One region of the Legionella pneumophila subsp. pascullei genome, then DNA from elsewhere that is predicted to be linked to it. Evidence: riboswitches for the same ligand, from Rfam matches in the RefSeq annotation. Region 1 holds a riboswitch; the other holds the start of a gene.

Region 1 (16,578 bases):
CTGAGGATAAAAAAACGGGAGCGAATCGTTTTTCTCTTATTTGATAGAAGGCAAAGATATTCTAACGATTGAATTTGATTGGTTTTCGGATTTCCTATTAGACGAATAACTTTAGCGTTGAGCAACAAGGTATAATTAGGTAAATCACGGATTAATGGTAAAAGCCGTGCAGAAAATTTATAAACAGCGCCAGCGGCACAGCCAAAAGTGCAAATGCCTGTACTCATGCAATGATTCGGTTTATCCATTCTTGTTTCAATGGCTTTTCGATTTGGAATAGCATGGCAATTTGGCCATCCTAAACGTTTTACGGCTTTAATGACAAGATAATCGGCTGGTCTTAAGGGTTTGGGGGGGATATACTCCCCATCTGGCAGTTCAGTCAGACCTTCTTGTGTACCACAAACACTAATCCTTTTCTCAATTGCACTGTAATGTGGTGCTAAATCCTGATAACGGATAGGCCAAGTAGACAAATCAGTTTCACTAAAGCGAACAGAGACAGCATTCCATAGATTTTGCAAGCCATTCAATGCATAAATTTGAAATTGACGAAAAGTTGCCTCAGATTGCTGACTGCTTGATCGAGTATGGTAGTCAGCAAACAGTTCATGAATAAATAAAGCATCTGCTACCTTAGGAGGAAATGTAGTTTTTGGTTTTATTCCATACCATTTTTTAATGCCAGGTGGATTTTTTTCACTAAAGTAATCCGTTTGAAGTTCACCCCCTTGTTCGACAGAAATGACATTAAGGCCTGCGGTTGCCAGTCTGTGAGCAAGAATTCCTCCTGCTGCTCCAGTGCCCACAACACAACAATCGTATGTCTTGGTATTCAAGCTAAATCCTTTAGAAATTGTGGTGAAGTAAAATATAGATAATCAAAAAAGGAATTAATTATTTGCTGTTCATCGGGGTTTAATTCAGACCAGTGCAATTGATGTTCAGATAGAAAATCATTTTTATCAGCTATTTCTTCCAGTGTTTGTTGTAACTGCTCATTCTGGGCAATAAAAGAGGCAAGTTCAGAAATTAAGGGTATTATTTCTTTGCCATAATAATGCTTAGTGACTAATTGACCAAGCATTTCTGCCATTATCTCACCTGTTATTGGCTTATTCATTGGTAAATCGTATGCAATTACTATAAATTTATTATAGTATAGATTAATCAATTTATAGGCCGAAAAACGCTCAAATTCAATGGCTGGCAGTTAAGGATAACGAATATGGCTTGGTTGGTAGCAATAATAGGGTCACTAGCTGGTTTTTTATTCGGCTATGACGAAGGTATTATTGCTGGTTCTCTTGAGTTAATTAAACATTATTTTCATATGTCTCATACTAGCGTAGGTATGATGACTTCAGCTCTCCCATTTGGCGCCTTATTTGGAGCAATGTTGATTGGTTCTGTTCTGGCTTCACGTCTTGTCAGGCATTTTGGACGCAAACCTTGTCTTATTTTTGCTGGAATTCTATTTCTGATTGGTGCTTTAGGGGCTGCATTTTCTTTTAATGCATCAATCTTAGTGTTATCACGTTTTATTTTGGGCATTGCTATCGGTGTTGCGGCAGTGACTACGCCTTTATATTTATCTGAAACGGCACCAACTCATTTAAGAGGGGCGATGGTTGCTATCTATCAATTGGCGATTACAATAGGAATTGTCTGTTCCTACGGTGTGAATTATTTATTGATTGATTATGGCTCCTGGAGAGTGATGTTTGCTTCCAGCATTATTCCCGCATTGATCCTCGTGATTGGTATTTCGTTTATGCCGGAGTCACCACGCTGGCTTCTGAATGAAGGAAGACGCAAAGAAGCTAAAGAGGCGTTAGATAAGTTGCGAGGAGACGTTGGGGTTGCTGATGAGTTGCATGATATTCAAGCGGCCTTAGACCAGGAACCAGAACAAAAAAACTGGCAATTATTATTTAAAAAACCCTTACTACCAGCACTGTCTTTAGGAGTAATTCTTTTTTGCTTGCAACAGTTAAGTGGTATCAACGTGATAATTTATTATGCCCCGGAAATTTTCAAAAACTTGGGATTTTCCTCTACCCATGGCCAGATTCTGGCAACTATGGGTATAGGCCTTGTCAATATGCTAGTTACTATTCTTGCTGTGTTTTATGTTGATAAAATAGGAAGAAGAAATTTGTTATTACTGGGTTTTACTGGAACCAGTATCAGTTTGGCTGCTATAGGAATTTTTTCTTACTATCAAGTTGCCTGGTTAGCTTATTTGTCCGTCACTTGTCTTACTCTTTATATTTTCTCGTTTGCTATTAGCCTTGGGCCCATTCCCTATATTGCAATGTCCGAAATTTTTCCCTTATATGTCAGAGGCGCTGGCATGGGATTGTCCTCTATTAGTAATTGGGGTTTTAATGGTATCGTTGTTTTCACTTTTCCTGTTTTGTTTAGTGCTGTGGGACTTGAGTATACTTTTTTGATTTATGCTTGTATTTGCTTTTTGGGGCTTATTTATACTTTTATTTTCATGCCAGAAACCAAAAATTTAAGTCTTGAATATATCGAAGAATATATCGTTAGCGGTAAATCATTAAGATGGCTGGGTAGAAAAAAACATTGATTGTGGTGGAATGGAGTTATGACCATTTGCTTTTATTTTCCTGGCCCTTTTATTATTTATAATTTTGTTTATATTCACTATTTTTTGTCTTAAAGATCTTTATATTCAACAAAGTATCGTAATGGATTTAGTTACAAAAAGCACAAAGCTAGACCACATAAAGCAGCTCCTGAATTACAAAGACAGTTTATTGCTGTCTATATACAACTTAAAGAGTAATAGGTCTCGTGATTAGCAAAAATCAAAGATTTTTGCTCAGAAAAATAATAAGTTAAAATCTAAAAAAGTACTTTAAAAGCACTTTTAGCTCATAATCGGCAAGAACTAATAAGAGTAATGGTTCTGGCAACGAAGTCAGGACCATAATCTTATCGAGTTCTAAAATGTTTTTCTCCAAATGACAGCGGATCTTAAGGATTGTTCAGCATGATTATTAGTCGGCTCTATATTTTCATTAAAAATAAAAGAGTTATAATGATTTATTGACCATTTTTGCTATGGAAATTGCTTTCTGTAAAAAGGACTTTCCAGAATCATGACTAGGGCGTTGGGAAAAAGTCTATGAAACCAGGATCCAGAAAACTAGGTTATTGGGAAGAGTTATGTCAATGGGGAAATGATAAAGATCATGGGAATGGTTTAATCGCTGCTGTTGCGAAAATCACTGTTTCTGATTTGGATTTGGATCGTTTAACCAATGCGCTCAGGTTATTACAAATCCAACAGCCATTGCTTAGAGCTAAAGTGATCAAAAGCAATAAACAGTGTCAATTTAATATAGAGGAAGGTGATACTGTTTATTTACCATTTCAAATCATAAACAGGACTTCAAATTCTGTCTGGAAAGAGGTGATTGAATTAGAATTAAATCGACCTCCCCGCAATCAAGATTATCAATGGCGAACAGTTCTTATCCATAACCAACACGGTAATTCTCATGAAATCCTGTTAATCGCAGGGCATAATATTGGAGATGGCGTCTCGGTAGCCTATTTTTTCGATACTCTCTTTAGAATTTACCAGAAAAGTGATTCAAAGCCATCATTCCCTCTCTATCCCCCTGTTGAGGAGCTGGTGCAACACAAAAAAGGGCAAAAATCTTCTCTGCCTCCTGCATTTTTGCCTACTCCGATTTATTACCAAAATTATGTCCCTCCTGGCGAACGAATTACAAAAAATCATTATTACCCTGTTACAGTGAAACAAACTGGAGCGCTTCTGGCTTTCAGTAAAAATCACAACTTTTCTCTGAATGCATTAATTAATGCGCTGTCCTTAATGACATTAACAAAAGTTCTCGATCAACCTTTAGATACAACATTGCACACCCCGGTTAATTTAAGGAAGTGGTGTGAACCTGTGATTCCAGAAGACTATTTTGGTTGTTATGTATCTGTGGTAACTACGTATCATAAACAAGTAAGTATAGAATCAGGTATTTTAGAGCTTGCCAGAGATTACGATCATCAGTTAAAACAAGAGCGATTGCCTGGTGATGCTATATTTCCAGTTCATCACAGTAAGCAGGATATTCTTGATGCCTTGTCATTATGGGAAGGTCATAGGGATCGCTTTTCAATGGGGGTGACCGTAACCAATATTGGTTTGTTACCTTTTAATACTGAATATGGTCATTTGAAATGGGAAAAAAGTTATTTTTGTACATCCCGACAAAATGCAGACATACCTGTTTTACTCAATGTTCTTACTCTTAATGATCAACTCATGCTTTGTTTTACCTTCACAGAACCAATGTGCAGCTCTGTGTTTCAAGAGAATTATGTAAAAAATTTTATATCCAATATGGAGGCGTTAACAGACTGTTAGGTCACCGCCTCTTTGCTATCCATATCCGAGTTTCTCGATTCAGTAGTCAATCGGCTAAAATGCCATGAGAAAAAGAGGGCTCCAATTCCTGAACCTATTAATCCCAGTGGAAGAGCGTCAAGATTCCTTATCAACAAATAGCCGGTTAGAATAGTTAAAAGAGATGGGCCAATTAAACGTATGGTGTTCATAAAAGCCATAACTATGCCTGCATTTTGCTTAAAGTCCGTCAGAGCGATGGATATCGTTGGAGCAGCACTGACACTAATTCCCAAGTTAGCAATTAATGAAAATGACAATGCTAACAGACTAAATCCAAATAATTTGGAAGTAATCAACATCGCTGTGCCACCAAGAATAATGAACCAGTTCCCCAAATAGATGGTGGTTATAATGGGTAATCGGTCACGAAGCCAAATACCCAGATAGTTTCCAAAAATAATATTTAAACCATTCAGAATAAAAATAAGTCCATAGGCAAGAGGAGAGTAATTGAGTACCTCGATAATGAGGTAAGAGGAGTTGATTACAGTGAGCATGACAGCAGATATACCAAACATTAAAATAAATGACGCGCACCATAGAGAAGGTATATTGAGTATGGATTTATACTCATTGAGTATTTTTTTTACCGAGAACTGCTCTTGGGGAGGTGTCCAGAAAGGGGATTCTAATAAGGAGAGTTTGGTTTGTATCAATAGAATACAGGATACAACTGCCATTACTATAAAATTAGCTTGCCAGCCAAAATGATGAAAGATAAGAGCACCAATTACAGGAGCAACAATCGGTGAAACGGAAACGGTCATGGAAATATAGGACAGCACTTTGGCACGAACAATCGTGTCTTCAAAATCACGTGCTGCAGAATAGGCAATGAGATTGGCACAGCACAAGGCGAATCCTTGTATGGCACGACCACAAATCAGCATGGTGATATTTAGCGCAAAAGCACACATTAAACTGCCAATTAAGGCTAATAAAAGATTTCCAGGGAGTAGGCGTCGGCGTCCAAAATGGTCTATAAGTGGCCCCCATAAGAGATGAGTCATACCATAGACTAACAAATAAATACTTAAGGTTAATTGCCCCATACTTGGGGTGATATTAAAATAATTCGTTATGAAAGGCAGTGATGGTTGATAAAGATCAAACGTAAGCAAAGAAAATGCAGAAAGCAAACCAAGGAATATAATGGAATTATGTGATTTAGGCATATAAGAATCATTCACAAAAAAATTATACGATTGTAACCAAATTCGGCTTGCTTTTGAAAGGAAATATTAAAGCAAGTTGGCAACTGCCAACTTGCTTTACTCAGGAACAGAACGTTTTTCTTCAAAAAAAGTCACCTTCCCTGTTTTAATATCATGAAGGCCCGCTATAATCCCAATTTGTTTATTCTTGACTAATTCATTTAAAATTGGGCTTTGTTCTAAAATATTTTTCACAACATGCAAAGCATTCGCTTTAGCCATGTCATCAATCAGTTTGGGATCCGAGCAATTATCAATGCCCGTGCTTTCCATGCTTGGTTTTACAACAGGTTGGATTTTATTGATAACATCAGTCAAGTGCCCCAATTTGACATCCTTACACGCCCCTGCAACAGCACCGCAGGAAGTATGAGCCAAGACAACTACCAAACGTGCCCCCACTACTTTTGTTGCAAATTCCATACTTCCTAAAATGTCATCGTTGAGAACATTACCCGCAACGCGTAAGGTAAATAGGTCTGCCAATCCTTGATCAAAAAAGAATTCGGGAACACTGCGCGAGTCCATGCAATTCAAGATGACCGCAAAAGGATATTGACCATAAGCTGATTGCTTGGCTTGTTGTAGATAATCTCGTGCTAAAGGTTTATTGCTCAAGAAGCGTTGATTGCCATCTTTTAAACGTTGCAATGCCTGCTTGGGAGTCATTTGTTGCTGTTTTGCCTGGGTCATCGTTTTCCCAAGTATGGGTATTTCCTCTGATGAGGCATAGGCAAAATGGCTTGGGTACCATGTCATATTTAATAAGAAAGTAATTATAAGCAGTTTTTTGGGCATTGGTTAACTCCTTGTTATGTTATTAATTTTCCTAAACTCTTACTTGCGGTTATTGATTACTTCAAATAAATTGTCAATTAATGTATCTGGTGATTGGTCAATAATAATCATGTCTCTATGATTTGGGGGTAAAAAACCTTGGTTAACTGCATGGTCTAAAAATTGCAAAAGATAATCATAATAACCTGAAGCATTAAGTATACAGCAAGGTTTTTTATGGTATCCCAATTGAACCAAAGTAAACATTTCAAAAAACTCATCAAGAGAACCAGAGCCTCCCGGTAGTAGAATGAAACCATCAGAAAATTTGCACATCAATACTTTTCTTTCATACATTGAATTAACAATATGTAATTCCGTTAAGTCATCGTGCGCTTTTTCTGTGTCAACCAGAGATTTTGGTATAATTCCAATAACTTTCGAACCATTTTTTAACATGCGATTCGCTATTATTCCCATCAAACCGCTTTTTGAGCCACCATAAACCAGGGTAATATCACTATTGCTTAGAACATCGGCCAGGTTTTCAGCCGATTGTTTATAGACTTCGGAATAACCTGTGCGAGATCCACAAAAGACAGCGAGTTTGTTAATTTTTTTATTATGGAGCATTTTAAAATTCCATATGCAATGTTTTATTTATAACATGAAATGACGAAATATAGTTTATTTTTAATGAGTTAATGTGTTCACTATCAAAATCTATAGAATCTAATCTAATCTAATCTAATCTAATCTAATCTAATTGCCTCAATGTATGTCATACTTATTCACCTGCGTAAAGACATTGATTTTTAGCATTTTCTTCACAGGCTTGAGTACAATCACCATAATTTGTTTTTTCGCACTTGGCGATGCATTGATTATAAAATTTTTGAGCGCAGAGTTCCTGATCAGATTGTTGATCTTCTATGTCTACTTCCGGGATATCTCCTGCTAAAACGGAAGAAAAAAATAATATTGATCCAATAAATACGAGGAATTTGCTCATGATCTCGTTTTCCCTGGTTTATTTAATCCAAAATAGATTAAATATTATACTATTAAATATAATAGGACTTGCGCAAAACTCCAAGGTCAAGGCAAAAAATGTTTTTAATGAGGGAGTTTATATAAACTGAATTAATTTTAATAAAGTTGCTATTCAATCTAGGGATGACTTAGATAATACATTCTAAATTTACTGATAAAAAGTGATATCCGCTTATAATATGCTTAATTCGTTAAACTTCAATTCTTCTTGGCAGGAAGGCTTTGGAATGGTTTTTTTATCTTGAGGTGAAAACCACAGTAATGCGCATTTGTCCTTGTATTTAACGTAGTTTGCTTTATCAATTTTGCTCAGATACTTTTTATTCCCATAGGCATTGTAATTATTTTCAGTAGATGCGGCTTTTTCAAATTTTTTTTGGAAATGGTTTAATTTGTCAGCCAAAAATAGAGCCTCTTTCGAATTATCCCATGGTGATGTCAAAGTTTGAGTAATTATATTAGGGCAGGTAAAGGTTTCGTCAAATGAATCAAAAAGTATACTCCATAAACTCAATGATTCGTATTGCCCGTGAATTTGTGAGATTGTTTTAATAAATTCGCAGAGGTTATTGGCATGAAGTTTTAATTGTCCGGCCTTTCTTGCTTCTTCCAAAAGAAAAAATTGAATCGAGTGTGCCCATTTGCCATGCTTTGGCCCTGCTCCAATATCGGCAGATAAATAACCCTGTTTTAGAAGGACATTATTAAATAAATCAGCAGTTAATTCACCACATAAAACTGGAGTGTGATTAGGGTAATGAAAATTGTGACTGGTTTCAAAAGGTATCTGTTCATTTGATTTGGTTCCCTGGTTAAAATGATTTTTACTTCCCCAGTCATCAAAAAATTGCATTAATGTTTTTTTCTCAGGTTGATTAAATTGATAATATTGCGTCACCAGTTTTTTTAGACCTTGTAAAACCAGCTCTTCATTACAAAAGAATTGGCATATCGACTTGGCATCTTCTTTCAAGGATTTTTCTAATCCTTCATATCCCAAAGAATCGAGGTGTTCCTCATAATTATTGGTATCTGTTTCTCCATTTCGAATAAGTTCTATTGTCATAGTAATGCCTCCAGATGCTGTATGAAATATTGCCAAAATACCAATTTGAGAGTTGCGCAGGGGGTGAATTCCTTTTTTTTTTTTGAACTAAAGGATTATTAATTAATCATAAATCGATGATAAAAGAAAGGATTGTTTTGTAATTTTCAATATCATTTCAATTATAAAGAGTTATTTTATAGCGATTAAATTGCGGTCTGTTCATTTCGTGATAAAATTAAGTATCCAACATTAGGGGTGCCAATTGATTAGTTGGCTGAGAGGATTGCCCAACCCTTTGAACCTGATCTCATTAATCTGAGCGGAGGAAAATGTGTCAATTGTTATTTTTTCTGGAATAGTTGCTTTTATTACCTCGTTTATTGGACTTTTACCGCAAATCGTTAAATCCTTAAAAACCAAATCAACTCAAGACCTTTCCATGATGATGTTAGTGAATTATCTCATTTGTTCGCTGGCTTGGATCATTTATGGAAGCAGCACAAACTCATTTTTTGTAACAAGCTCCAATGTTGTGGGTTTGATAGTAAGTCTTCTGATGATTTTATTAAAAAGACGTTATGATGCTCGATGTAATTAATTTTAAAGACTATCGTTCTATTTTATGTCTTAATGGTGATTTGCCCGCCCCTTCCTTTTTTCATAATAAAAGGCTGCCGGTCATTGCTGCTGATGGTGCCGCTAATGTGTTATGTAACCAGGGTATCTTCCCTGATTTAATTACTGGAGATTTGGACTCTATCCAGCCTGCTTTGTTGGAGAACCATTCTTTTCTTCATTTACCAGACCAAGGGAGTACGGATTATCAAAAGGCTATGGATTATTTAAAAACTAATGATCTATTGCCGGCTATCGTTGTAGGGATAAATGGAGGGTACCTGGATCATATTCTGAATAACATCAATATTTTTATGGAAACAAACTGTCTTTTGTATTCACCTCCAATCAAAGGTTTTGTTGTCAAGGAAAAATTGAAGGTTAATTTCACTTTACCTTTCCAGACTAAAATCTCCTTAATAGGGATTCCAGAAGTTGTCCTTTCTTCTGATGGTCTGAAATGGGAGCTAAAGCGCTCCTCTCTTTCTTTTCCCGGGAAAAATTCCTGTTTCAATCGAACACAAAAATCAGAAATTAGTCTGGAAGTTCATCAAGGTGCCGCACTGGTATTAATTTATGAGGAAGTGATGGAGGATGCTGGAGTTTCATCTTTATCAGGACCTACGAATCCTTCCAATCTCTTTGTTAAAAAATATCTTTAATTCAGTCAGTTAGTTTATATAAACTCCCGCATTAAAAACACTTTTGCTTCCATCTTGGGGGGGTATAGGTCCCGTTTATAATAGACTACTGCTTGCATAACCTGTCTCTTTCATCACGGTCGTCGCTGTCAGATGCATTATCACGTTAATGCTTACATGCTGAAATCCATTTGTCTCCATGCTTCGTACAATATGATTGCTACAGCATTTGATAAATTGAGACTACGATTATTTTCTCTCATGGGAATCCGTATGGTTGAGTATTGGTTCAGGATTTCTTGAGGTAAGCCACAAGATTCCGGGCCAAATAATACCATGTCATCTTCCTTATAATCGATGTCACTATACATCACTTTTCCTTTTGCGCTAGAGCAAAATAACCGTCGTTGCGAATGAGACTGCAGGAAGGTTTGCCAATTCTCATAATGCAATATTGAAGCCCATTGATGATAATCAAGACCGGCTCGTCGCATTTGCTTATTTTCCAAAGTAAAGCCTAATGGGTGAATCAAATGCAATTGTGCTCCGCTATTGGCACAGAGTCGAATGATATTACCAGTATTTGGTGGAATTTCTGGTTGATAAAGCGCAATATGGATCATTTGGTTTTCCAGTAAAACTCTAATTTCCATTTTAATGGATTTATTAAAGATCATGTAAGTCCTGTAAGTAAAAATCAACCAGGGAATTGATATCTCTAATTTTTTGCTCAATAGGCTGTCTGAATTCAACATAGCTACTACAATATTAGTATGCCAGATGAAAGTTTTTGGTGTTTGTTGGGTATGATCATTCTTGAAAAGTTGTTGAATATTGAAAGTTCGGATTAAACTGGGTCAGGAAGTTAAGGATTCATCATGGATAAGAATCATAATACAAAAAAAATTTTATTTAAAAATCGTTTTGTCTTATTGGGATTTGGTTGCGTTGGTCAGGCGTTAATGCCTTTAATCTTTGATAGATTTGATATCAAACCATCACAAGTGACAATCATTGCCGATGAACGGGCAAGAATTGAGGTTGCCCAAAAATATGGAGTTTCATTCAAGTTACAACAGATTACTCCTGATAATTATCTTGAGGTGATTGGTAGTGCTCTGGGAGAAAACGATTTTTTAATTGATGTGTCAATCGGCATATCAAGTCTTGCTTTGATCACACTCTGTAATCAAAAAGGGGCATTGTATATCAATGCAGCAACTGAGCCATGGAAAGAAGAATTTGTCATGGAGAAGCTGGCCCTTAACCGTCGAACCAATTATTCTTTGCGAGAAGAAGTACTTCGCTTAAAGGATAACACCCAAAAAACAGCTTTAATTACTCACGGAGCCAATCCGGGGCTTGTTTCCCATTTTATTAAAGAGGCCTTGTTGAATATTGCAAAGGATAATGGCCTTACCATTGACAGGCCTCAAAAAGCATCAGAATGGGCTAATCTCGCAATGATTTTGGGAATTAAAGTAATTCACGTTGCAGAACAAGACTCTCAAGTAACTTACCCTCCAAAATCACCAGATGAATTCGTTAATACCTGGTCTGCTAACGGTCTGATTTTGGAGGGGCTGCAACCTGCTGAAATCGGGTGGGGTAGTCATGAAGCTCATTGGCCACATGATGCTTATTCTCATAGTAATGGACCTCAATGTGCGATCTATCTGTCTCGCCCCAGCGCTAGTGTAATGGTTCGTTCATGGACTCCAACATTGGGCGCTTTTCACGGATTTTTAATTACTCATGCAGAAACTATTTCACTTACCAATTTTTTAACATTAAAAAATGGATCAGAATTATTGTATAGGCCAACAGTTCACTATGCCTATAATCCTTGTCCGGATGCCAGGCTTTCTATTTTTGAATTAAAAAGTAATGAATGGAAACCACAAAACAAGAATCGCCTGATTTTAAACGAGATCATTGATGGGTGTGATGAATTGGGTGTGTTGTTGATGGGTAATAAAAGAGGGGCATATTGGTATGGTTCAACCCTTTCTATCCAGGAAGCAAGGCAAATTGCTCCCTATAATAATGCAACCAGTTTACAAGTTGTCGCCAGCATGATTTCTGGAATAATCTGGGCAATAGAGCATCCTGATGAGGGTATCGTAGAACCAGAGGAAATTGATCATCAATATATTATTGATATTGCCAAACCGTATCTTGGAAAAGTCGGTGGTTATTACACGGATTGGACCCCTTTAAAAAATAGAGGGGAGCTCTATCCTGAAGAAGTGGACTCATCTGACCCCTGGCAATTTTTCAATATAAGGGTTAATTAAAAGGAAGCAGACCTACTGAATAATCAATCAACTATAAATTATCGCACCAGTCCGATCAATTGGACTGGTGATTCAGTAGCATTGATTATTTTCCATGGTAGGGCAAGAGTCCAGGCTCCAACGGGTGGCATGCAATTCGCATTGGCAACGTTTTCAATAATGTATTTACCTGCTTGTAATAACAGTTGATGCACAGGATAACCTGAGTCTGCAGTATCGGGAGAAAGCGTGTCTATACCAATGCCAGCAATATTTCTTTCAAGCAATAGTTGGGCTGCGTGAGCGCTAATACTCGGAAAAATCAAATTATTGCGATATTTGTTAGGATTAGACCAATGTTTCTCCCACCCGGTATAAAAAAGCACAAACTCATTTTTTTTTAATTTCCTATATCTTGCTTCGAAATCCAGGATATCCTGTGTGCAAATCTGATAATGTTCATCCGCCTGATGACTGACATTAATCAGCACACTTTGTGTGAGCAGATAATTAGAGTGCAGATCAAGATCAGTAATAGAGGCAGCTCCTGGAATACAATGAGCTGGAGCATCCATATGAGTTCCAATCCCCAATGGTGAGTGTATTTGTTGAACTCTGAATTTTATCTCCGTTGTACATTCTTCATAATCAAGAAAATTACTGTGAGTAAATCTACAATCCAGATCCCAGCCAGGAGAATCAGGTGAAACAGGGTGTGTTAATTCGATTATTTGAAAAGGAAATTTCATAGTAATTTGAGCAATCGATGGGTTGTTTCAATTAAATTATCATAAAAGGAATTTGGATCAATGAAACTAATTTTTAATTTGAGCTTTGCACAGCATTGTCAATTTATTGTTTTATTCAAATTTTACAATAATAAATTCCAGTCAGCGTTCAGCATTTGATACAGCTTGTGACATAAAAGAAACATGAGATAAGCTATTTGTTATAAACCAATTTACTAAAGAATATCATTTGAATATGAGTATTATTAAGACAATAAAGAACATCATATATAATCCTAATGTCTACATTGCAGTGGTTTATCGGGGCACTTTTGGGAGGGGTGAGTGGCGGTGCTTCCTGACTATTTTCCGGTGGATTCATTGGTCGCGCGTTTAAAATATGTATGGAATGCCCTAACCAGTTATTTGGTTTTAATATAGGTATTTTTGATCTCAATATGGTTGCCAGGGCTATTATTGGAGTGGTTATAGGGGCTGTTTTTGGCGGGGCGATTACTGGCCTGGTTACCACCTTTCATGTTTACAGAAAACCTCATTTACCTAAAACAGTTTCTCGCAATAAAATACACGAAGTATTAATAAGCTCATTATGGATTAGTATTGAAATATCCTTTGGAATTATTTTAGGTGCCGCTATAGGAAGTTTAAAAGAACCGGGTATTGGGGCAGCGATAGGCGCTCTCATAGGTATTATTCTTATGTTATTAACTACTTTTTGGGAAAATAAAGTCAAGAAGTAACAAGGGGGCTGACTCCATCGCTTTGGAGCCTGACCCTGACTGGATTAATTATTTTGCTTTTTCAATTTTAATTGTTTTTACATTTTTCTTCGCTTCGGTTTTTTTAGGTATTGTTATCCATAACATACCCTTTTTGAAAGAGGCTGTTGCTTTATCCACATCCGCAGATAGCGGTAAGGAAATGGTGCGTTCATATCGCCCATAACTAATTTCACGACTGATATAACTTTTATTTTCATCTTTTTTAGAAGTTGTTTTTTCTCCTTCAATGGTTAATCTGTTTTCACAAAAAGATACTTTAATATCTTCTTCACCCAGACCAGGCATTTCTACTTCTATTTTGAAATTATCTTTATCTTCAACGATATCCAAAGACGGAGTAAGAGAAATATGCTCGAATTGCTCAAGATTGGCACTTCTTTGAGGGTCAAATAAATTATAAAAATCACTCATAGCATGATTGACCTCTTGCTGAAGTCTTAAAAATGGACTCATCAGAAGATCAGTTGTTTTACCTGGTTGATGTTTTCTTAAGCTGCCCATGATGTCACCTCCTTATTCCATAATTTGACGTATCAGTTAGTTGTTAATAACACCTAAAGTAATATTCACCAGCTTATCAATGTAAATATAGTATCTGAGCAAATGATTTTCAATTATTATAAAATTATTTCACAATGATTGAATTTAATTGTTTTTGTCTTTATTTGGTAGGGTTAAATATTGCTTAAACCAATTTTGAGCGAGGCGAGCCACTTCCTTCAAAGTGCCGGGTTCTTCAAATAAATGAGTTGCACCAGGGACTATTTTTAATAGTTTATTACAGTTTAGTTTTGCTAGGGCTTGTCGGTTTAATTCAATTACTACTTCATCACATTCGCCTACAATCAACAGGGTAGGAGCGTTAACCGATGATAAATACGTTCTTGCCAAATCAGGACGTCCTCCTCGGGATACGATCGCTTTGATTTTATCTGGTACTTGAGCCGCTGCAACCAGGGCAGCCCCTCCTCCTGTGCTTGCACCAAAATAACCAATTTGCAAGTGGAAGGATTGAAGCTCATTAAGACACCAGTGAGTTGCTTCTACGAGGCGTGATGCAAGCAGGGGGATATTAAAGCGATATTCACGCGTGTAATTATCGATGTTTTCTTCATCTGGGGTTAATAAATCAAATAATAAGGTAGCCAGACAGGCTTGATTCAAATATTGCGCAACAAATTGGTTGCGGACACTAAATCGACTGCTTCCACTGCCGTGAACAAACAATACTATCCCTTGAGCATTCTCAGGAATATAGAGCAAGCCATTAAGAAAATAATGGCCACTTGGAATTTGGACAGGGTGTTCAAGATTGGTCATTAGAGTGTTCATGATTTGAATATTCCTTACAATCAATCAAACATTCCCCCAATGATTTTAGTTTGTTGTAATCGCTTTTGATAATTATAGCTTTATTTCATAACAATAACCCCAGCTCCTCTATACCTGCCATGCCTTAAATCATCCAGAGCTCGATTAACTTCAATAAGAGGATAGGTTAGAACTTCTGTCTTAACTGGAATTGTAGGAGCGAGGGATAGAAATTCTTCCCCATCTTTGCGAGTCAGGTTGGCAATTGAACAAACAGTGCGTTCACCCCACAGTATTTCATAAGGAAAACTGGGAATATTTGACATATGGATACCAGCACAAACAACAATACCTCCTTTCACAGTATGGCGAAGAGCCAGGGGTACTAATGCACCAACAGGTGCAAAAATTATTGCTGCATCAAGAGGATGAGGTGGTGATTGCGTGGAATCTCCAGCCCAGACTGCGCCTAATCGGTATGCAAATTTTTGAGATTCCTGATCACCTGGGCTTGTAAACGCATAAACTTTTATTCCTTTTTGGCAAGCTACTTGAATCAATATATGTGCTGCTGCTCCAAATCCATATAGACCTAAATGATCCACATTACCAGCTTTTAACATGGCACGATATCCAATTAAACCAGCACAAAATAATGGTGCTGCCTGATGATCCGGGTACCCCTCGGGAATAGGGAAGCAAAAATGGTAATTTGCCACACAGAACTCAGCGAAGCCTCCATCTATTTGATATCCGGTAAAGCAGGCTTGATCACATAAATTTTCCCGACCAGAAGTGCAAAAATTACAGATCCCGCAACTTCCGCCTAACCAAGGGACTCCAACTCGTTGTCCAATCGCAAATTGCTTCACAGAGGAACCAATCTGTTCAACAGTTCCTACAATTTGGTGGCCCGGAATAAGTGGAATTTTGGGATTTTTCAATTCACCATCGACTACATGCAGGTCAGTTCTACAAATCCCACAAGCCGATACTTTAATTAAAAGTTCATTTTCATTTGGATTTGGTTTATTGACTTCCTGATATTGCAATGTACATCCCGGCTTTTCCATTATCATGGCATGCATGGGTATTGATCCTGCTTTTATCCTCTATCTTACAATTATAGTAGGGTGGGTTATACTTATTTAATCTATTCAAAAAATAACAATGTTTGACATAAAAATAGTGGGATTTGTTGACAGGCAGCAAAAAGTTGAAAACAGCAGCGTTCTTAAAGATTAATTTGGCAAAATAGCTTATTTTTTATAAGCTTGCTTTGTGAATTCCAATATTTTTCCAATAGACGATGAATATCATGAATGCGATACGTGCTTTTTTTGCTATTTCACTACCACCATCGGTCCAGGACAATATCTGGAATAATCTGGAGTCATTGAAGCAAATGGCACCAGTTCACTCCATAAGGTGGACAAAACCAATCCATTTGCATATCACTTTGCAATTTTTACAGAAACTGGAAACAGAACACATTCAGTTCTTGACTGAAAGAGTAAGTAATCAACTTAATAATATAAAGCAATTTGATTTGGAGTTGGGGTTTTTGGAGTGGTTTCCTTCTCCCAAAAATCCAAGACTTATTTCCTTATCTGTAGGCCCTCAAGATAGGCTAAGGGATTTGTCTCG
Region 2 (16,578 bases), 1.1 Mb from region 1:
TTCGAATGAACCTGACAAAACCTCTTATGCTCGAAAGTGATCGCCTAATCAGTAGTCAAAGTATTGTCTCAGAAGAAGCCATAGATAGAGCTATCAGGCCGCTTAGTTTGAGTGAGTACGTAGGACAAGATTCTGTAAGTTCACAGATGCAGATATTTATCAATGCGGCAAAAAAGCGAAACGATCCTTTAGACCATGTTCTTATTTTTGGCCCACCTGGTCTTGGCAAAACTACTTTAGCGAATATCATAGCTCACGAAATGGGAGTTAATATCAGACAAACTTCTGGGCCAGTGATTGAGCGCGCAGGTGACATTGCTGCTATATTGACGAATTTACAACAAAATGATGTACTATTTATTGACGAAATTCATAGACTAAGTCCTGTTATAGAAGAAATTCTTTATCCGGCTATGGAAGATTATAAGTTGGATATCATGATAGGAGAAGGGCCGGCAGCACGATCTATTAAATTGGAGTTACCTCCTTTTACATTGATTGGAGCTACAACAAGAGCAGGATTACTTACCTCGCCATTAAGGGATAGATTTGGTATAGTGCAACGATTGGAGTATTACTCTGTTGATTCGCTTACCCGGATTGTAGCTCGCTCTGCGCATTTGCTTGGTGTCCCTACAAAACCGGAAGGAGCCAGAGAAATTGCATTACGTTCAAGAGGAACACCACGCATTGCTAATCGCCTGTTAAGAAGAGTAAGAGATTATTCTGAAGTGAAAGGAAATGGCATCATTACTGTTGATATGGCCCAACAAGCTTTGGAAATGCTTGAAGTTGATCAACATGGATTTGATTTAATGGATAGAAAATTATTGTTAGCAGTGATAGAGCATTTCAACGGTGGTCCAGTAGGCATAGATAGCATTGCAGCTGCTATTGGCGAAGAGAAAGGAACTATTGAGGATGTTTTGGAGCCATTTTTAATACAACAAGGCTTTCTAATGCGCACTTCTCGCGGTAGAATAGCCACTTCGAAAGCATATCAGCATTTTGGTTTTAACGCGATCGAGCAGGAATAACTCATGAATTTTATATCAAATCATCAGCATAACATTAGAGTCTATGCAGAAGATGTTGATTATATGGGGATTGTTTATCATGCTAACTACCTTTGTTATTTGGAAAGAGCTCGAACTGAATTATTAAGACAAAACGATTTAATTCTAAGTGAGTTCGTAAAATCAGATGTTTTATTTGCGATTCATGAACTGACAATAAAATATGTCTTTCCGGCCAAGTTAGATGATCACTTAACAATTAGAACAGAAATTAAAGAATTTAGAGCGTGTAGTTTTCTATTTAACCAAGAGATATCTAATCAACATAAACAATTAATTTGTAGGGCTAGTGTTCAAGTAGTCTGCGTTGGTAGAAATTTAAAACCCAAACGACTACCTAATATTATGAGAAATGAATAACTAAACCTTTCAGTATGGAGATTAATGGTGGCTAATCAAGCAAATGTACTCATGTATTTTATGCAAGCGGGTTTGGTAGTAAAGTCCGTTATGCTGATATTGTTAATTGCTTCAGTAATTTCATGGACATTAATCTTCCAAAGAGCATGGTTTTTTAATCGTAGAAAACAAATGACTGATGCTTTTACCAGAAGATTTTGGGATTGCGGAGACTTAAGCAAACTATATGCTGATGTAGACAGCAATAGTGATGAGAGACAAGGCGTTGCTGCTATCTTTCACGCTGGTTTTAAAGAATTTGTCCGTTGTAGAAAACAAGGTGCGGTAGCTATTGAGCCTATACAAAGAGTCATGCAGATAAGTCATGCCAAAGAAGCAGAAAAGCTGGAACAACATTTACCTTTTTTTGCATCAGTAGGATCTATTTCTCCCTATGTGGGTTTATTTGGCACAGTTTGGGGTATAATGACATCATTCCAGGCTTTGGGACATGCTCAACAAGCGACTATTGCAATGGTAGCGCCTGGTATTTCAGAAGCACTGGTAGCTACAGCTTTAGGACTATTCACTGCAATTCCAGCGGTTATTGCCTACAACAGATATACGACGCGCGCCAATACTTTGCTGAATAAATATGATTTATTTCAAGAAGAACTAATTTCTTTAATTGAACAACAAACTTCTGGTTCACCTAGAGGATAAGACTTAAAATGAATCGATCTAAAACCAATCGTGAACGTCCAATCTCAGAAATTAATGTAGTGCCATACATTGATGTTATGTTGGTTTTACTGGTTATTTTTATGATTACAGCTCCAATGCTGACACAAGGTGTTACAGTAGATCTGCCCAAGGCAGCCAGTCAAACTTTACAGGCCGCTGACAGAGAACCCATCATTGTTTCAGTGAATCAATTAGGCAGTTATTTTTTAAATATTAGTAGCACACCAACAGAGCCTATTGAAGCTCAGGCATTATTAGTACGAGTTGCTGCAGAACTGGAGTTAGCCAAACAGTCAGGCCAAAAACTTAATGTGCTTGTTAAGGGAGATCAGGGTGTTGCTTACGGGAAAGTTGTCCAAGCGATGGCACTCTTAAAGCAAGCAGGCGCTGAGCAAGTTGGATTGCTTACTGACTCCGAAGCAGGAGAAGAGGGGCGAGCATGATAAGTGATCTTACCTACAGAAAAGCATTTCTTTTTGCTGTCATACTTCATCTTTTTTTAGTTGTATTGCTTTTAACAGATAATAGCAGCAAAAGACCTGTGTTAACCATGGAGTCTAAAAATTCTCCTGGTATGATACAACCAACTATTTCTCAACAGGAGGTAGTAAAAGCGGTCAGTGTCGATAATAAAGAAATAATGAAAACAGTGAATCGTTTGAAGCAAGAACGCGAACAACAAAAGAAAGCGGAACTCAACCGACAAAAGGAATTATTAAGGCAAGCTGAGGCAGCCAAACAACAAAGAATCAAAGAGCAGCAAGAAATTGCAAGATTGAAGGAAGAGGCGAATAAAATTGCAATTGCCAGAAAAAAACAAGCTGAAGAAGAAAAAAAACGGTTAAAAGAATTGGCTGAGCAAAAAGCGTTAGAAGCTAAACGTATCGAAGAGTTAAAGAAACAAAACGAAAAATTGGCTAAACAACGGGAGTTGGAAGCGAAAAAACTTGCCGAGCTCAACAAGAAAAAACAAGAAGAAAAAGAGAAGGCTGAGAAACTTAAAGCAGAACAAGCGAAAGCTGAAAAGCTGAAAGCGGAGAAAGCCCGCGCAGAACAAGAAAAAGCTGAAATAGAAAGAAAAAGACAGGCCGAAGCAGCAGCTGCCCAACAGGCAGCCCAAAATGCGGAAAGACAAGCACGAATAGCTGGTGAAGTTGATAAATATAAGGCACTTATTGTCAATGCGATCGGACGCAACTGGATTTTACCTGAAAATGTTGACAGTTCTCTGTCGAGCCAATTCAGGATACGTCTTGCTCCTGATGGAACTGTACTGGAAGTGTCTCTAACTCGCAGTAGTGGTGATCCTTTGTTAGATAGGTCAGCACAAACAGCAATATACAAGGCCTCGCCGCTTCCCGTGCCTAAAGACGCTGAAACATTTAATTTGTTTCGCGATATCAGTTTAACCGTTCGTCCAGAACAAGTTAGGGGGTAAAGCTCGTGTTGAATCGAATTATTTCACTTTTCTTGCTGTTATTTACTGGTCAAGTGATTGCTCTTGATTTGGAACTAACTCAAGGAATTAATTCAGCCCTGCCAATAGCCATCAATTCTTTTGGCTCAGACGCGGCGGCTAAAGAAATAGGGGGTGTCATAGAGAATGATTTAACTATATCAGGACAGTTTAAAATTATCTCTGGGCCACAAGGAGCGAATTCTCAATCTTCTGTGAATACATTACGTCAACTGGGAGCTGACAGTGTGGTTACTGGCCGAGTTAATCAAGTTGGGAACCGGATTGAAGTGAGTTTTACTCTGGCTGATGCCGTAGCTAATGGCAATATTTTGTTGACAAAAACTTTCCAAATCAATGCCAATCAGGTAAGGGCTTTAGCTCATCATATTAGTGATGAGGTATACCAAAAACTGACTGGGGAAAGGGGAATATTCTCCACAAGGATAGCTTATATTTCAGTGCAAAGAAGTGGTGGAAGGTCTCGCTACTCCCTGGAGGTTGCAGACGCAGATGGACACAATCCTCAAAGCTTACTCGTCTCTTCAGAACCTATTATGTCACCTTCATGGTCACCCAATGGTAAATCCATATCTTATGTTTCTTTTGAAAAGAAAAAAGCTGAAATTTTTACTGTCTCTGTTGAAACAGGTCAGCGTCGTTTAATTACGAGCTTCCCAGGGATTAATGGAGCTCCCGCATGGTCACCTGACGGCCGTCATCTGGCAGTTGTGTTATCCAAAAGCGGTACACCCAAAATTTACGATGTTGATTTGAGCAGTGGTGCTATGAAACAACTAACTTTTGGTAATTCTATCGATACAGAACCACGTTATTCTCCTGATGGTCGCAGTTTATTGTTCACTTCAGGAAGGGGAGGGTCGCCTCAAGTGTATCGTTTATCATTGGCTGATGGCCAGATAAACCGAGTCACTTTCGAAGGCAATTATAATGCCCGCGCCTCTTATACTCCAGATATGAAGCACATTGTCATGCTGCACAGGGAAGACAGACAATTTAATATTGGTGTACAAAACACAGATGGTGGCCCGATTTCCAATTTAACTTTTTCTGGCCTTGATGAATCCCCATCAGTCTCTCCAAATAGTCGGTTAGTGCTTTATGCTACTCGTCATCAGGACCGAGGGGTTTTAGGCATTGTATCAATTGATGGGCGAATTAGAATGAGACTTCCTGCTCGTGAAGGCGATGTTCAGGAGCCGGCTTGGTCCCCTTACCTGAGTTAAAAATGATAAGAAACTTATTCCTGTTGTTTTTTTTATTTATAACTAATGCTGGTTATTCGTGGAATGCGATAGGGCACCAACTGGTAGCCCAAATCGCATACGATAATTTGACACCTCAATCCAAGCGTATGTGTAATTTATATTCACATTCAAAAACCAAAACATCGTTTAATATCAATTTTGTAAAATCAGCTTCCTGGCTAGACTCCATAAGAGCACATGATGTTCATTGGTTTGATGCTTTACATTACATTGATATTCCATTCTCCAGGGATGAAACGGCATTGCCAGCTTTATCAGATATTAATGCGCTCTGGGGAATTAATCAGGCGATTGCTGTGCTGTCTTCCAATAAAGCCAGTATTGCTGATAAAAAATTGAGCTTACGCATATTGGTACATCTGGTCGGAGATATTCATCAGCCTTTGCATACCGTTACAAAGGTAAGTAAAAAATTACCTAATGGTGATTTGGGTGGAAATTTATTTCAGCTAGGTAAAAATTCTATTGGGAATAATTTGCATCAATATTGGGATAATGGCGGTGGTATTTTGATTGGTCAAGGGAAATTTTTCCAGATTAAGAATAAGGCAAGGCAATTAGAAAAGAAATGGTCTTGCCAATCAGCTACTAAAGAAAACAATCCGCGACAATGGATTAATGCATCACACCAATTGGCTTTGACTAAAGTTTATAAGGTTTCAGCTTATCAAGTGCCCCCTAAGCAATATCAATTAAATACTCAAAACATCACAGAAAAACAGATACTTCTGGCTGGATGTCGGCTAGCTTATCTGCTAAATAATATTGCCGAAGGTAAAAACAAGCTATTCTAAATTTCATTTTCTTTATTACCAATCCGCAGTTATTCCCTTTAAACCATTCTCTAAATATTTTACAGAAGCAAATCCAGACTTGAGAAGTATATCTAAAGCTATCTTGCTTCGCTTACCTGTCTGACAATACAAAATAATAAGCTGATTAGGATTTAGTTCATGTAAGCGCTGAGGCAATTCATCTAAAGGAAGCACAATGCCTCCTACATTCTGTATTTGATGTTCTTTTATACTACGAACATCGATTAGATGAATATTGTTCTTATTTGTATATAATTTATAAAATTCGTCAAGAGTTATTCTATAATGGCTTGAATCGATTTGAGTTGAACAATTCATAGGATTGATTAGTTTTCTAATTGGCTGATTTTGAATGCAAAACTCACAATCGGGATTTTTTGAAATAATGATGTTCTTAAAGGTCATGGTTAGCAAGTTAATAGCAAGCAAGCGTTTATTTAATGGATTGCCTATTTGTAGTATCCATTTGATTATTTCTGTTGCCTGAATAATGCCTAACAACCCAGGTAAAGTACCAATGACCCCGCTGCCCTCACAACTGGGCATATTGGTATCGTTTATGGAAATTGGGAATACACAATGGAAACAGGGGTTTTGTTTGCCGTGGAATATAGAGCAATACCCTTGAAAATGTGAGGCACTAGCATAAACATAGGGTTTTTCCAACTCAAAGCAAATACTGTGAATTAAATATCGCGTATAAAAATTATCGGATCCATCTGCAATGATGTCATACTGGCTAATTATCTCAGCCGCATTTTCTTCTGTTAATCTTCTGGAGTAAGATTCAATTTGAATCAATGGATTAATAGCCAGAAGTTGCTCTTTTGCTGCAGCAACCTTTTTTTTATTAATATGAGTATGATTATAAAGAATCTGTCTGTGTAAATTACTTAATTCAATAATGTCATCATCAACAATGCCTAAAACTCCAACACCTGCTGCTGCAAGATAAACTAAAAGTGGAGAACCCAATCCGCCAAGCCCAATACATAACACGCGAGAATTTTTAAGTTTTTCTTGTCCTGCCAAACCAATTTCTTCCATCTTGATTTGTTGAGAATAACGGATTAATTCGCTCATTACCAAATTTGATTTATTCATTATAGGATTCATTCATTTGAGTTAAAAATTGTTTGGCTGCGACTAAGGGTTCTGGTGCTTTTGTGATGGCGGATATCACTGAAATACCCTCAACTTTGGTTTTTAAGACATCAGAAAGATTCTTCAAAGTTATGCCGCCAATGGCAACCAATGGATAACGAAGTGTTTTTCGCCAACGTTCAAGTCGTGTGATTCCTTGAGCTTGAAAAGGCATTTTTTTGCTGATTGTTTCATAAATGGGGCCGCAAGCGACATAGGAAGGATTAAGAGCATGGGCTCTGGCAACTTCATAGTAGCAATGTGTGCTTACACCCAAAAGCAATCCTGATTGATTAATTCTATCGATATCAGCATTTTCCAGATCCTCTTGCCCGAGATGAACTCCTGCAGCACCATAATTAATAGCAAGCTCCCAGTAATCATTAATAAATAATGTGGCATTATGCTGATTTGCCAAAAGGACACTCCGTTTTATTTCTTCTTCTAACTGGTCTTGAGGAGCTTCCTTTATTCGTAACTGTATGTACTTAATTCCCAATGGCAATAATATTTCTAGCCAGTAGCTACTATCTACAATGGGATAAAAACCCATAGAACATTTTTTAAATGAAGGAATTAGTTTAATTAAAGGTCTTGGCGATAAATAGGGGAGATCTACCTCGTCTTCCGGCCAACCATCATGAAATAGTTGAGAAGTCTCCTTATCAATCTCAATGGATTGACGTATTCCACGATTGACATACATTTTAGCAATAACGATAGCGTCTTTCATTGAATAACCAAGCGCAAGACAAGCTGTGAGTGCTGAAGAAAGAACACAACCTGTCCCACGGTAATTTGTTTCAGGAAAACGATAATTTGCAATCCAAAACGACTCTTTCCCATCGGTCCAGTAATCTTGACTGAATAAATTATCTTTGACATGTCCTCCTTTCAGTAAAACCTGCTTAGCTCCCATTGATAGCAGATCAGTGGCTGCGTTTATTACATCCTGATAAGAAGAAATGTTCCGATTTAAAATGGTTTCTGCTTCTATCTTATTAGGAGTAATAATAGTAACGTAGGGAAACAATTTAATTAGATTTTTTTTGTGCTCCTCTAAATCTGAAAAAAACAAGTCTGCTCCTGAGGAGGAGGTAATTATTGGGTCAAGAACAACAAACCCTTCGTAATCCTTTAAAAAGGAAATAATTTTCTCGCAGCTTGAAGTAGAACCTAACATACCAATTTTAATAGCATCGGGCTTAAAATTTAATTTCAGAGCACTACATTGAGCAGCAACATGGTCACCGGATATCGCTTCTACTGCAAAAATTGAGTGAGCATTTTGTGCGGTTACCGCGGTGATGGCAGAACAAGCCCTGACATTCAAGTTACTAAATGTTTCCATGTCAGCATGGATACCAGCTAATCCGGATGAGTCAACACCGGCAATTGTCCAAACAATGGGTTTTTTCATAAACTGCTTACCTGATGCCAAAATGGAGTATCAATTAATGGAGTACTTGGGTGTGCTACATTTCTAGCAGGCATCATTCCTCCTGTAAAAGCCTGATAACCTGCAATAACGGCATGGCGAAATGCAGTTGCCATGATCGCAGGATGATTGGCAAGAGCGACGGCAGTATTTAAAAGCACACCATCAAAACCTAATTCCATCACCTGTACAGCGTGAGATGGCTTACCAATACCCGCATCAATGATTAATGTGATATCAGGAAATCGATAACGCAAGGTTTCCAAAGCATATGGGTTAATTAAACCCTTACCTGAGCCTATAGGAGCTCCCCAGGGCATTAAAATTTTACAGCCTGCATCAACCAGTTTTTGACATAAAACCAAATCATCAGTGCAATAAGGAAAAACTTCGAATCCTCTGTCAATCAAAGCCCTGGCTGCCTTGATTAGTTCAAAAGGTTCAGGCTGCAAATTATAGTCATCACCTATTACTTCCAGTTTTATCCAGGGTGTATTAAATAATTCTCTTGCAATTTCAGCTGTGCAAATCGCAGCATCTGCATTACGGCAGCCGGCTGTATTCGGTAGAAGATGACAATCTAATTTTTTTACCGCTTGCCAAAAAGATTCTCCACCTATTCCTGCAGAAGTCTGACGCTTAATTGATATCGTAATAACTTCTGTACCCGAATTATCAATCGCTTGCTGCATATGCTCTAATGAAGGATAACATGCAGTACCCAATAGTAAGCGGCTACTTAATTCCTTTCCTGCCAAACTCCACATCATTAACCTCCTTGCATAGGGAAGAGGATATCGATACTGTCATTCGCTTGCAAAATTGTAGTTTCATAAGCATTGTGCGGTACATGATGATTATTTATCGCTACAGCAAAATGCTGTTGGGTATAATTAAGCTGCTTTAAAAAAGCACTTAAGGATAATGAGGATTGAATGGTATAGATTTTATCGTTTAAATAAATATTAATCACAATAGCTCTCCCAAAGCTCTGGATGATTCAGATGCTGAAAATTGGATGTCACGCCGCGTAAAATTTCTGCTGCCAAGGCTGGGGCTATTAAATAACCATGACGATAAAGTCCATTGACTGCTATAAGCCCATCGACAAATTTAATGCGTGGTAAATGATTTGTTAAAGTTGGACGGCAATGGGTCACCGTTTTTATGATGCGAGCCTCGTCAAAGCCTGCATGTAAATAATACACAGCAGTCAATAACTCCAAAGTTGTACGCACGGAAATAGGACTAAAATCTTCTGCTTCAATTTCGCTAGCACCTATGAGGTAAAGATTTCCTGGTCTGGGTACAAGATATAAACTATACCTTGGATGCAGAAGACGTATAGGGCGATGTAATTGGACTCCTGGTGCATGAAGCCAAATGAGCTCACCTCTAATGCCACGTAAATCAGGAAATACCGTTTGTGCTCCCAAACCACGACAATCAAAAACGACATCAAAATGATATCTCTGCTCTTTTGTATTGATCTCACCTGGTTTAATCGACAGCACTGGGGAGTTGGCAATATAAGGTATGCCAAGAGAGTCGAGATATTTTTTTAAAGACAACATTAGTGTTTGGCAATCGATATGTGCTTCATTTGGAAAATAATAAGCGGTTTCAAACTTCGTCAGCTCAGGCTCAAGCGTAATAAGATTTTCATGAGATAATTTTTGAAAAACACAATTATTCTGATTGAGTTGATTCAGGATACGCCGGCTAAAGTGAATCCATTCCGCATGATCGCCGGGATGGCATAGCACCAGAGTGCCAGATTGTTGAAAATACACGGACTCAGGTAAGTACTCAATAATGCGTGGCCAACAATTCTTAATAGATTCTTGACCCAGGCTGGAAATCAATAAGATTGATTTATCCAATTCTGAAAAAGGCGATAATAGACCTGCAGCTGCAGTGCTGCAATTCATGTTTTCATTAGAGTGATCAAAAAGGGATACCTGCCAGCCCGCATTATGTAATGCAAAAGCCAACAGACGTCCCATGATCCCTGCGCCTGCAATGCCTGCTCGCATAATTAATTCTCAAGGCAACAAGCGATTGGTTTCAAATCAGAATAAGGTGTATCAGGCAAAAAACGATTGGTATAGCATTGCGAGATATCAAAGTGCTCATCAATAATGTTTAGATGCTTGGTATAGCGTCCAACTTTATCCCAATCTCTGTCAACATTAATTAATGTACGCGAAAAAAATGGTAATGTTCTTGTAAAGATCTTTTGGTATAAGGGGGTACGCAACTGAGGTTTAGCCTGACATAATAACTCATAGGCTTCTTCAGGCTTTTCTGTTGTGTAGGCTGCACCGCGCTGTGTTGCTCTGAGAAATCCCTTAACTAATTCGGGTTGTTTTAATGTTGTTTCAGGAACAATAAATTGTATTGAACAAAAACAACAACAACCTAAACCAGCTAATTGATCAATGCGTAAAAATACAGTTTCTCCGCAAAGATGTTCCAATTCAACTTTTTGAAAGTTAATAAAACCAATACCGGTGTCGATAACATCCCGATAAATGGCATCTGTGACATTCATACCAATACGTACTGTTTTATAGCTTGTCGGATCAATGCCAGCGAGGCTGGCCAAATCATCAATAATTTTTTTGCCAAATTCTCCAATATAACCTACTCGTTTACCAACAATATCCTGGAAAGAATTTATGCCACTTGACTTTAAAGCAATCAGTCCTGTTGGTGGCTCATCAAGAAGTGTACCTATGGAAGTAACTGGATAACCTTTTGCTTTGGCAGCAACGGTATGAATCATTGCTTTTACACCAAAATCTACTGTTCCGAGGCCAACGATTTCGGTCACGTCACTGGGATCTGCGGGTTCCAAAATGGCGAGCTTGATGCCTTCTTCTGCATAAAATCCCAATTGTTGCGCCACAAGTATTGGGGTATGATAAGGGTTGGTATACCAATTAAGTAGTAGGGTAACCCTGGATTTTAGTGATGACATTGCCATAACTCCTTATGTTATTATTTTTAAATATTATGGAGATGGCAAAAGGGAACCATGCCTTAAAAAGGCCATGGTTTTTTTAAAGGCGTCCTTACGCTGATATGATTCAGATCAAGTTCAACGGGTAACTCTCAGCCGGATTTCCCGACACCCCGCGCCATCTAATAAACTCAAATATACTAAATTTAATTATATGCTTTGTCAAACTAGCGATATTATTGACAGTATTGATAATTAATAAATAATAAACGAGGGGAAGGATCTGCTATGGAAAATTTAGAGCATGGACATTCGCAAAAAGAAATCAGAGAGCGATTAACGCAGACTCCCTCACAAAATTATTTACGAGATTGGATATATGGGGGAATTGATGGTGTTGTAACTACTTTTGCCATTGTTTCCGGTGTCGTCGGTGGGCAATTATCTTCTTTAGTTATTCTAATTTTGGGCTTTGCCAACTTGCTTGCTGATGGTTTTTCAATGGCTGCAAGTAATTATTTAGGTACCAAATCTGAGGTAGATCAATATCAGCGTTATAAAACAATTGAGGAAAAACACATCGAGTTTATTCCCGAGGGTGAAAAAAAAGAAATAAAACAAATTTTTCAAAATAAAGGCTTGCATGATCAAACACTGGATCAGATTGTTGATGAAATTACAGCCAACAGAGCCTTATGGATAAAGACCATGCTACAAGAAGAATATGGATTACCTGCTTCGCTTAGATTCCCGTTTAAAGCGGCGCTTTATACTTTTAGCGCATTTCTATTTTTTGGAATTATTCCACTAATCCCTTACGTACTGGTCATGAACAATCCGTTTATCTGGTCTTGTTTTTTCACTGCAATTACATTTTTTGTCATCGGTTCGATCAAAAGCCACTGGTCGACCAAATCCTGGCTATATTCTGGTTTTGAGACACTGGTCATTGGTGCTGTTACAGCCTCTTTATCTTATGGCATTGGACTGTTTTTACATTATTTTCTGACTTAAAAGTAAGGTAATACTAAAAATGATTCATTTATTAATCAATTGCATGAGTTTAAAAATCTCCATCCGAGCAATCAATCACAATATTATGTTGTTTCTTTGTTTAGGAGTATTGGGGAGCTTATCTCATGCAGCTAAATCAATAAATACAAATCAGACAGATAGTCTGTTCAATATTGTTAAAATGAGCACTATATTAAGCAAAGATAGTTTAATGTCTCCCTATAATTACTTACTCACACAACCATTAATGACAACCACTTTGGAAAGATACTATCAGCGCACCTCCAGGATTAAAGTAATTAGCGCCTTTACAAATCCGCATAACAACACATATTCTCGAATTATCATCCTGTATGTAGACATAAATAAGAAGAGAAATAATGTAGATCTTGCCCAAAAGAAAAATGAAGTCATTCCCGTTGAGTTAGCAGCTATTAACATTAATTTTGCAGAACTGCCAGAGAAACTTATTACTGATATAATTCATACTAATATCCCTTTTGGAAAATTATTAACTCAACATCATCTGAAAGTTCTCAGTAAAGACCGCGCCTATTTCTCTGTTGCTTGCAACAAAATGCTGGCTTCTCTGATCCATTGCAAATTAAATAAAAAATTATTTGGCCGTACCAATGTGCTTGTTAGGGCAGATAACAAAAAATGGATTGCTCGAGTTATTGAAATTTTATCCGATGAAAAGGAAGTCAAACGCCATTTAAGGTTAAATTAAGCAGCTTGCCGCTTTATCCAATTTTTTGCAACCAGCGAACCAATGTACGGGTTTTATTGGAAAATAATTTAGGAGCATAAAACTCACCCGCAACACGTTTACTAATTTCACTCAGGGTAGGGTAAGGAACAATAGCATCTGTAAAACTTCGGAGCGTTTTTTTCTCACGAATTGCCATAATCCAAGGTAAAATGAGTTCTCCAGCATGTGGACCAACTATGGTAACTCCCAGGATCCTTGCTTTCTTGTCTGTGATGATTTTTATTTTTCCATTTAAAGTGCGCTCGGTTTGCGCACGATCATTAGCCATAAATGGCCACTCAGTTATTTGGAGATCAGGATGCTTTAAGGCATCACTGGCTCTTAGTCCAACATGAGCTAATTCGGGATCAGTATAAGTGACCCATGGAATCGCCTTATAATCCACTTTAGCCGGTAATTTAAAAACAATATTACGAAGCACGATACCAGCCTGATAACTAGCCATATGAGTAAACTGATAAAACCCTGTTACATCACCCAGAGCATAGATTTTTTTGTTACTGGTTTGTAAATATTTATTTACTTCAACGCCTTTGCTGGTGAATTTAATACCCGCTTTTTCCAAATCAAGGAGATCTACATTAGCCCGACGTCCGGTTGCAATGAGCAGGTGACTGGCTGTAATAGTGAATTGCGTGTTCTGAAATTCAAAACATACAGAGATACCCGTATCAGGATGAGAATTTATTTGCGTAATCTTGATTTGTTCATAAATGAGAATATTCATCGATTTCATCTGAGTACGGAGGACAGTTACACAATCAGGGTCATCCTTGGGAAGAAGATTCAATCCCTCCAGCAGAGTCACTTGAGAGCCCAGCATAGCAAATGCTTGAGCAAGTTCACAACCAATAGGGCCACCACCAATGACAATCAAGTGCTTAGGCTGTTCTTTCAAATCAAAAATCGTTTCATTGGTGAAATAAGGGGCCGTATCCAATCCAGGAATTGGTGGGATAAATGGGGAAGAACCTGTTGCAATCACAAAACGTTTTGCTTTAATGATACTATCACCAGCTTGTATGGTATTAGAATTTAAAAATTTCCCTACCTGTTTAATAACTTGCACGCCTAATGATTCAAAACGTTGGATAGAATCGTGTTCAGAAATGTTGTCTATGACTTGATGCACATGTTGCATTACTTGTTGAAAATCAACTTTTATCGCCTCAGTATGTACTCCAAAATGTGTTGCATGTTTTGCATAATAAAACGTCTTGGCTGCCGCAAGTAATGATTTGGATGGGATGCAACCGTAATTTAAACAATCTCCTCCCATTTTCCCAGACTCAACCAAAACGACTTTAAGCCCTAATTGTGAACAACCAGAAGCTAAACTCAAACCTCCAGCTCCACCACCTATAATGGCTAAATCACAATTTATTACTTGCCTAATATCTAAGAAATTTTGATGATTCTGATGCTTGCGAGTTAAGAATTGATAAAGTGCTGGCATTAGAGACAAAACAGCCAATGCGAGCAGAGGACCTAATATTTGTAGTTCAAATATGATCCTAAAATTGGGCGTCTGATTGGCTGCAAATATTTGGCTTAAACTATTACCAACCATTACATAGACTGTTGTTCCTGGAATAATGCCAATAAAAGTCGCTGTAATGAATGTTTTTGCTCGAATATTTAAAAGAGCAGGTACAATATTTACTACCCAAAAGGGAAATAATGGAATTAATCGTAGTGTAACTAAATATGAAAAAGCGTTATGTTGAAATCCCTGACGCATACGCTCAATCCATCCAGATGCCTTTTGTGCAAACCAGTCACCCAAAGCAGTGCGAACTGCAAAAAAAAGTATGGTGGCCCCGAGTGTCGCGCTGATAACCACAAATAACACACCCCAGAATACCCCAAATAAAAATCCCCCGGTTAAAGTAAGAAGAACTGCCCCTGGAATAGAGATGGCCACAGCAATTGTATAAAAAATGATAAAAATCAGTGGCGCAACAAAATAATGAGTTCGAGTCCATGCAATGAGTAAAGTATGATTTTCTCTTAACGCATCAAAACTTAAGTATTTATCAAGGTGTAGACTGAAGAAAAGTACCAATAGCCCGATTAATACAAGCAAAGGCAACCAACGATGTATTTTTTTAATCATTCATGTTATTCCTTTAACTCGATAAGCTGATATAAATTATATGCAGATACTAACAGTAATTTATTTCGAGGTCATACCTTAATTATCGATAGGGTATAATAATACTAAGAATTATTTTCCAGAGTAGGGAAAGTACTCAAACTCCAATTCGAATATGAAAATCACCTTGAGACTATGTTATTGAAATGTCATGTTTTCGAAAAGCCTCCTCAATAGAAAAATTTAATTCACTTTTGACTGTCGATTTTTTATTTACATCTTTAATCATGCACCAAAGTTGAAAAGTCAATGCACTGTCGGCAAAACTGGTAAATAATACGACAGGTTTATTTCTACCACTTTTTACAACATCATCATGTTTATTGGCAATCTCCAAAAGGATGTCTTTAACAAGATTGAGGTTAGTCCCGAACGCTACGCTAACTTCACAATTCACTCTCCAATAATTATCTGTCAGCATGTAGTTGACTACACGGCGTGTAATTAAATCAGAGTTTGGAATAATAATATCTTCATTTACCGGAGTTATAATTTGTGTTGATCTAACTCTGATCTTTTTCACAAATCCTTCAACACCATCGATGTTAATTCGATCTCCAGGCCTTATTGGTTTCTCTATAAGCAAAATAATACCTGATACAAAATTATTAACTATACTTTGGAGTCCAAGACCAATTCCTACAGAAAGTGCTCCTGCGATAATGGCAAGGCCAGTAAAATTAAAACCTGCCACAAGTAAGCCTGAAATAACAGCAATACTGAATCCAACATAAGTCAAAATGGAGGCAATAGCTACCTGAGTCTCTTCTTCATTTTCGAATTGCTGGTGACGACTGATTGAAGTTGAAATGGCCCGGGACACAAGATATAAAAAACAAAAAATTATGATCCCGAAGAGAATGCGTGTTGGATAAATTGTAATATTTGCCAGAGTAAAGCCATACAATAATTTCTTGTAAACAGTATCAATAAAATCTGTAGCAAAGCCCCATGATATCCCTATTAGATAGATACTCAGGAGAACAACAACAAGTTTTAAGGTAATTTTAAGAATATAAAACTCGGTGAGCATCTGATCCTTTTTGTAACCAAATAATCGTATTACATTCAATTTGCCTTGTGAGTAACTTAATGAGGCATAAAATTTATTAATACTCTGTCCTACTAAAATAGTTATATACAGGATAAAAAAGGTAAAAATGCCAGATAGAGTAAGCTGCATGGCTAAAGTATAAAAGCCACTGATGTTAAGAATTGCACATCCTAAAAGCAACGCAGAAATAAAGTAGCGAATAAAATTATAATGTCTTTTTACAAAAGAAATATGAAGATGAGAGCGGCAGAAATAGTGAGTAAAATAAGCCGTAGTGGCAAGTAATAAAAATAGAAAGATGGAGCGAGTTAACTCCAC

The links. A riboswitch is a leader RNA that binds a small molecule or an ion and turns the genes downstream of it on or off. The one in region 1 is predicted to bind thiamine pyrophosphate.
Positions count from the first base shown of each region.
Region 2: it holds a riboswitch for thiamine pyrophosphate, as region 1 does, so the genes downstream of both, EL201_RS08005 (4-amino-5-hydroxymethyl-2-methylpyrimidine phosphate synthase) here and EL201_RS12700 (SemiSWEET family sugar transporter) in region 1, are expected to answer to the same signal.

Region 1 covers NZ_LR134380.1:2,812,414-2,828,991, reverse strand. The annotation lists gene EL201_RS12755 (GMC oxidoreductase) at 1-839, opposite strand, end outside; gene EL201_RS12750 (hypothetical protein) at 836-1,123, opposite strand; gene EL201_RS12745 (sugar porter family MFS transporter) at 1,229-2,596, shown strand; gene EL201_RS12735 (phthiocerol/phthiodiolone dimycocerosyl transferase family protein) at 3,158-4,423, shown strand; gene EL201_RS12730 (MFS transporter) at 4,420-5,640, opposite strand; gene EL201_RS12725 (carbonic anhydrase) at 5,737-6,477, opposite strand; gene EL201_RS12720 (LOG family protein) at 6,517-7,089, opposite strand; gene EL201_RS12715 (hypothetical protein) at 7,244-7,468, opposite strand; gene EL201_RS12705 (LirA/MavJ family T4SS effector) at 7,682-8,611, opposite strand; TPP riboswitch at 8,799-8,902, shown strand; gene EL201_RS12700 (SemiSWEET family sugar transporter) at 8,889-9,155, shown strand; gene EL201_RS12695 (thiamine diphosphokinase) at 9,139-9,834, shown strand; gene EL201_RS12690 (tRNA (cytidine(34)-2'-O)-methyltransferase) at 9,987-10,436, opposite strand; gene EL201_RS12685 (homospermidine synthase) at 10,692-12,110, shown strand; gene EL201_RS12680 (cyclase family protein) at 12,149-12,838, opposite strand; gene EL201_RS12675 (hypothetical protein) at 13,222-13,578, shown strand; gene EL201_RS12670 (Hsp20/alpha crystallin family protein) at 13,627-14,121, opposite strand; gene EL201_RS12665 (dienelactone hydrolase family protein) at 14,266-14,952, opposite strand; gene EL201_RS12660 (zinc-dependent alcohol dehydrogenase family protein) at 15,033-16,019, opposite strand; gene thpR (RNA 2',3'-cyclic phosphodiesterase) at 16,250-16,578, shown strand, end outside.
Region 2 covers NZ_LR134380.1:1,738,878-1,755,455, reverse strand. The annotation lists gene ruvB (Holliday junction branch migration DNA helicase RuvB) at 27-1,037, shown strand; gene ybgC (tol-pal system-associated acyl-CoA thioesterase) at 1,041-1,436, shown strand; gene tolQ (protein TolQ) at 1,461-2,138, shown strand; gene tolR (protein TolR) at 2,147-2,602, shown strand; gene tolA (cell envelope integrity protein TolA) at 2,599-3,597, shown strand; gene tolB (Tol-Pal system beta propeller repeat protein TolB) at 3,603-4,862, shown strand; gene EL201_RS08035 (S1/P1 nuclease) at 4,865-5,698, shown strand; gene EL201_RS08030 (HesA/MoeB/ThiF family protein) at 5,714-6,823, opposite strand; gene thiD (bifunctional hydroxymethylpyrimidine kinase/phosphomethylpyrimidine kinase) at 6,816-8,282, opposite strand; gene EL201_RS08020 (thiazole synthase) at 8,279-9,067, opposite strand; gene thiS (sulfur carrier protein ThiS) at 9,070-9,273, opposite strand; gene EL201_RS08010 (FAD-dependent oxidoreductase) at 9,266-10,336, opposite strand; gene EL201_RS08005 (4-amino-5-hydroxymethyl-2-methylpyrimidine phosphate synthase) at 10,339-11,283, opposite strand; TPP riboswitch at 11,358-11,451, opposite strand; gene EL201_RS08000 (VIT1/CCC1 transporter family protein) at 11,554-12,279, shown strand; gene EL201_RS07995 (hypothetical protein) at 12,299-13,009, shown strand; gene EL201_RS07990 (dihydrolipoyl dehydrogenase family protein) at 13,023-15,167, opposite strand; gene EL201_RS07985 (mechanosensitive ion channel family protein) at 15,340-16,578, opposite strand, start outside.